DNA from 2 places in the Pseudogracilibacillus sp. SO10305 genome. Region 1 is predicted to be linked to the other one. Evidence: riboswitches for the same ligand, from Rfam matches in the RefSeq annotation. Region 1 holds a riboswitch; the other holds the start of a gene.
What was found. A riboswitch is a leader RNA that binds a small molecule or an ion and turns the genes downstream of it on or off. The one in region 1 is predicted to bind thiamine pyrophosphate.

Region 1 (3,192 bases):
TTTGCTTCCTTGCAAATTGCTCGTAATGCTTTACCAAGGGCAATTTTTTCTTCACCTTGTAAACTGCCTCTTCCTTTTTCACGAAATTGATAAATGGTTATTCCACCTTGAATTGCTTCTCGCAAAGTCGCTTCTGGTGTTCTATCTTTGGGGCAATCTTGACTTCCCATAATGAAGTATTTTCGTAATACATTTTTGTTCATCTTCTTTCGCTCCTAATCGATGTGATGTAATGCATCTAAAAAGTGAACTTGAAAAGTCCCTGGACCATGGACATTTGAAGATGCAATTGCTCGCTCCGCTGCTTTTGTATAAAATTCGATTATTTGATAGGTTGCTTTAAAATGGTCTACCTCACAAGCTAAATTCGCTCCAATAATAGCACCTAATAAACAACCTGCACCAGTTATGCGTGTTAACATTTCATTACCGTGTTCATTTATATATGTTTCTTTTCCATTTGAAATAACATCTTTTTCACCTGTAATCACAGCGATTGTTTGGAAAGTTGTTGCTACTTTATTAGCGATTAATTTTGTTGTTTCTACTGGAGGATCGACAGAATCAACGCCTTTCATTGCCACTTTTTCATCAACTAATGCTGCCATTTCCCCTGCATTTCCTTTAATTACAGTGAAGTTTATTGCATTTAGAAATTTGAGGCAAGCTTGTTTTCGAAAAGAAGAGGACCCGACTGCTACAGGATCTAATACGATTGGTTTTTGATGATTATTTGCAACAGTTCCAGTAGTAAGCATTGCTTCCATATCCGAATCCATTAATGTACCAGTGTTAATTAAAATAGCATCTGCTTTTTTAGCGACTTCGCTAACTTCCATCGGGTTATCGGCCATAATAGGTGAAGCACCAATAGCGAGTAACCCGTTAGCGGTAAAGTTTTTTACGACATTATTCGTTAAACAGTGGACGAGAGGGGCCTTTTTCATGATGTTCTCATGAATGTTCATACTTGTCTCCCTCTAATTGCCCAATGTTTTGTTGGCCCACTACCAGCGCCAAGTGGAATAGATTCTTCAATGGCAGCTTGGATAAATTCTTTTCCCTTTTCCACTGCTTCATATAAAGAAAGACCTTGTGCAAGATGGGCGGTAATGGCTGCTGAATACGTACAACCAGTCCCATGTGTATCTTTTGTATCAATTCGTTTCTTTGTAAAGACATGCATGTCGTTTCCATCATATAAGAAATCTGTAGCATCGTTATCTTTACTTAAATGGCCTCCTTTTACGAGCGCGGCTTTTGCTCCATACGTATGAACAATTTTTTCGGCTGCTTTTTTCATATCGTTGAATGTCGAAATTGTCATGTTCGTTAAAAATTCAGCTTCTGGTAAGTTCGGTGTAACAACGGTCGCATAAGCTAGTAATTCATCACGTAAAAAATCACGGGCCTCTTCATTAATTAAAGGGTCTCCACTTGTAGCAACCATAACAGGATCAATCACGAGTGGAAGATTTTTTCCGTCGAGTTTTTTCTTTATTATTTTCATCATATCAATGTTCGCAATCATACCTGTTTTTACAGCATCTACAGGAACGTCTGAAAACACAGAATCTAGTTGTTGTTCAATCATATCTAAAGATATATGTTCGATTGCTTGAACACCTGTTGTGTTTTGTGCAACGACAGATGTGACAATGCTCATACCATATGTTTGTAATTCTTGAAATGTTTTTAAATCAGCTTGTATTCCTGCACCCCCTGTAGGATCTGTACCTGCAATGGTTAATGCGCATGTAATATCTTTCATTAAAATTGCTCCTTTATTTTATTTTTAGGGATGTACATGACGTTATAATACGTAAATTTTCCCATAAAAAAACCAGATTCCTCGTGAAAGAATCTGGTTCGACTGCAAAAAAAGTCATGGATTCCTACTTCCCTCCGCTAGTTCGAACTAGATCAGGTTCACGAGGGTTAGAAATATCACGTACTTCTTCTCAGCCTTCAACGAAAAAGGCACCCCTAGTAGATTTCTGACTCTAGTATAGCAGATTATGTTGTAGTTGTCATAATGAGGTTGGGGGAGAGGACATTATCATTTTATTCGCACGTATATATTTCGCTATGTTTATGAAAAGTTACTAAAGTTATATAGAATGTTAAAAATTTATTAAATATGACTAAAAATCATGTATTTTTCCTTGTGAAATGATACAGTTAAGTATATATAAAATAAAAAGCGAGATGATACGATGAAAATTTGGATGAGAAAAATTGCCGTTGCATTCGTCGCTTTCATAACGTTAGGTTTATATGTTCCGTCATTTGATGTAGATGCACATGTAGGAAAAGCAGAGAAGACGTTTGATTCGTCTAAAGCGAATATTATTGCGGAGCAAATAACTACATATGATGTTGAGGAAGAGGATGTAGCTGCCACATTAATGGAAAAAGCTATTGCACAAACGAGCGTTAAATTTGGACCGAAGATTGAAAATCAACTAGAAAATGAGTTTCAAGAAGTAATTTTACCGAAAATGGAAGAAACTTTAACATCTATCTTTACAGAAGCGGGAGAAGATAGATTACCGTTTTATGAAATTACGGAAAACCCTGCAAAAGGATATGGCGAAAGAATATTTAATGTTTATGATGTAAAAGACGAAAAGATAATTGCGAAGTTTCACGTTCGTCGAGATTTTAAACCGCAAGAAGGATACTGGTTTAATTTCCATTATCATTTAGGGAAAGATCAGTTTGAAACACATTATGAACTAGGCAATATTTATTGGGATAAAAACATGCCACCGAAATGGATGGCGCAATAAAACGAAAAACACTTTGTCATTGGTTAGAAAAATGATAAGGTGTTTTATTTTTGTCAATTTTCCGCCACATATTGGTCAAAGAAGGTCATTTTTTATTGACAGATGACACCGTGTCATCTATAATGAAATAGAGTGGAAGTGACATTGTGTCATTTTGACTTTGTACTTAGGAGGAACTTGGATGCCGAGACAGACTTTTTATAATTTACCTACAGAAAAACAGGAAGTATTAATTGAAGCGGGAGAAAAAGAATTTTCACGAGTTCCATTATTTGAAGCTTCCATTGCGAATATTGTAAAAGAGGCGGGTATTCCACGCGGTAGTTTTTATCAATATTTTCACGATAAAGAAGATTTTTATTTTTATATATTAAATCAGTATGCAGATGAAAAAAGAAAA
Region 2 (3,192 bases), on a different contig from region 1:
GCCCACGGTCCAATCACTAATTTTTGCATATAATCAGTTTTAGCACGCATATTTTTAAAGTTTTCAATCGTACTATATAAAAAGCAATCATACCAACCAGCAAGATGATACGCAGGAACTTGTATGTTCGGGTATTTCTCTAATAAGCTATATGTTTCCCAAAATGCATCATCGTCTAATTCATGTGTGATCATGTCGAGAAAATCACCTTCTAAACCGAACTCTTTTAAAATAGACCAATCTTTGATAGGTTTTGTTTCATACCATTTCTCAATTTGGTCGACTTCTTGTGCCCATTTTTGCATCATACGATAATATGTTGCTAGGTCATCCTTATATGTTCGTTTTAATAAGTCTGGCACGAATGTACCTAAAATGAGCGATTGAAACAAGCCGACTAGAAAGGCACCGTTTTGATATGTCGCACCTGATCTACTATCGTTTAATGTTTGGGCAGGAAAAATTGCCTTCAAATGTGGCGCTTTTTCTGTTGCAGCTAATAATTGTGTGTATCCATAATAAGAAAGGCCAAACATCCCGACGTTTCCATTTGAGTATGGTAAGTGAGCTGCCCATTCAATCGTATCATATCCATCTTTCGCTTCGTTCGTAAACATCGAAAATGTACCTTCAGATGCAAAACGTCCACGAACATCTTGAATGATGACGATATATCCGTGATCAACGAAACGATGTGTATCTAAATAGCGATGCGAATAAAATGGATCATGTTTTCCGTATGGGATGCGCGTAAGTAAAATCGGATATGTCCCTTCTTTTTCCGGACGATATATATCTGCATATAAGGTCGTTCCATCCCGCATCGTCGCCGGAACATTTCTTTCTACGATAATATTTTTTGTTGCCATGTTATATATTCTCCTAACCTCACATACTTGTATTCAATAGCTATTTATTGAGCAATAAATGGAACGATATCATAGTGATGACAATCGTATCGTTCCATTCAAATATTATAACATAATACAAAAAAGTTTGGGAACACCGTATAAACGAAGGAAGTCGTATAAATCCTCGTCATACAGGTAATTAGAGCTGTTTCATTTCATTTACATTTATTTGTGTCCGTTTTCTCGTATTTACGATCAGTGAAATTAAGAAGGGAGCTTGACAGTTCCTCTGGAATCCCGTACAATCATAGTTATAAAATTTCATATATTTAAAAAGCACTAGGGGAGCTATGTTGAATGGCTGAGAAAGGTAATCCTTGACCCTTGGCACCCGATCTAGATAATACTAGCGTGGGGAAGTGTGGCCGGGCATATACAGTATATGTGTTATTTTTGTATATTTATATATTCGACTGCATTTCCTAATCGGGAATGCAGTTTTTTTATTTGTGAAAAAGAAAGGAGCGATCAAAAAAGGAACGACAAAAATAATAATAATCAAGGAGTGTATGGACGTATGACGAAAAATTGGAAGTTGAAAGAAATTGTAATGTTGTCGATTATTTCGGTTGTTGCTGGGGTACTATATATGTTTTTCGTTTTGTTTGCATCTACTTTACGAAATATATTAACCCCGATCGGACTTGCGCCATTTAGTTTTGAATTTGTATTTGGATTATGGTTTATCGGATCTGTCGTTGCCATGTATATTATTCGAAAACCTGGGGCAGCTCTTTTTACAGGAATTATTTCAGCGGGGGTTGAAATTTTAGCAGGGGGTCCTGGTGGGGCGAAGATTTTGTTAATTGGGCTTGTCCAAGGAGCAGGGATTGAGACGGCATTTCTATTAACGAAATATAAAAACTATCACCTTCGCGTACTAATTTTGTCAGGAATGATAGCAGCTATATATAGTTTTATTTATCAATTATTCGCTTCTGGAAATATGGCTCTTGCTCCAACCGTGCTTATCGGCATGCTTTCCATTCGGTTAATAAGTGGGGCATTTCTAAGTGGAGTACTCGGAAAATGGATAGCAGATAAGTTAGCATTTACAGGTGTATTAGATGGTTATGCATTAGGCAAGGAGGTTAGAAAAAAACGTGAAAAAGATGCAGCATAAGCGTGTGGAAAACGAGAAATATTCAAACGAAAACAATCAACATGCAAAAAAATTGCCATTTATAACGATAGAAAATTTTTCGTTTGCTTATGAATCATTGGATGAGCCTATTTTACGAGGACTAGATGTTATCTTGCATGAAAACGAAGTGACATTGCTCATGGGTCCGAGTGGTTCTGGTAAAAGCACGTTATCCCTCTGTTTAAATGGGCTATACCCAGAAGCGGTGGAAGGAGAAACAGCTGGCACGATAATGTTTCGTGGAGCACATTTGCAAGACGCACAAGCTGGTGCTTGGAGCAAACATATCGGTGTCGTTTTTCAAGATCCTGAAGCGCAGTTTTGCATGATCCATGTTGCCGATGAGTTAGCATTTACATTAGAAAATATGGCGATCCGTGAACATGAAATGGACGAAAAAATCGATGAGATACTTTTACTAGTCGGCATGGAAAAATTTAAATATCGGAAACTACACGAATTATCTGGGGGAGAAAAACAAAAAATTGCTTTAGCTGCAGTTCTTTTATTGGAGCCGACATTGCTTATTTTAGATGAAGCAACCGTTAATTTGGATCCACATGCAACAGAATCATTCATAAAACTTATTCAACAAATTCAAGAAGAACGGCAAATGAGTGTGTTCATTATCGACCATCAAGCAGATGCATGGTTGGATATGACAGACCGTGTCTTATTATTAGGAAAAAATGGTCGCTTGCTACAAGATGCATCCCCAGAAGAAATGTTTACGACTTATAAGGAACAAGTGGAAGAAGCGGGCATTTTTATACCGAAGAAGTTCTCTAGACATTCTTTTGGAATCGATCTGCATGCTCGCAAGCTTCCGACCGCACAAAAACAAGAGCATCCTAAAGACAATGAAACCGTCATGCGCCTTGAAGATATAACATATAAACGAAAAGCGCGGACCATTTTACAACAGATTTATATGGCTATTCCGAAAGGGGCTTTCATTTCTATCCTTGGAAAAAATGGGGCCGGAAAATCGACTTTACTTGAGTTGATGGCTGGCATTATGACCCCGACAAAAGGGGAAGTCTATTTTCAACATCGTCCTTTACAAAAATGGAAAGAAATGAAACTGCGGCATAAATTAGGTTTCGTGTTTCAAAATCCGGAACATCAGTTTATAAC

Region 2: another riboswitch for thiamine pyrophosphate. It lies ahead of SPD45_RS03045 (ECF transporter S component); the one in region 1 lies ahead of thiD (bifunctional hydroxymethylpyrimidine kinase/phosphomethylpyrimidine kinase).

The regions. Positions count from the first base shown of each region.
Region 1 covers NZ_JAXHDE010000008.1:36,068-39,259, forward strand. Annotated here, with positions in the region: gene thiE (thiamine phosphate synthase) at 1-203, opposite strand, end outside; gene thiM (hydroxyethylthiazole kinase) at 216-968, opposite strand; gene thiD (bifunctional hydroxymethylpyrimidine kinase/phosphomethylpyrimidine kinase) at 965-1,771, opposite strand; TPP riboswitch at 1,884-1,998, opposite strand; gene SPD45_RS08000 (YpjP family protein) at 2,217-2,792, shown strand; gene SPD45_RS08005 (TetR family transcriptional regulator) at 2,974-3,192, shown strand, end outside.
Region 2 covers NZ_JAXHDE010000002.1:85,576-88,767, reverse strand. Annotated here, with positions in the region: gene SPD45_RS03050 (CocE/NonD family hydrolase) at 1-869, opposite strand, end outside; TPP riboswitch at 1,183-1,286, shown strand; gene SPD45_RS03045 (ECF transporter S component) at 1,429-2,034, shown strand; gene SPD45_RS03040 (ABC transporter ATP-binding protein) at 2,024-3,192, shown strand, end outside.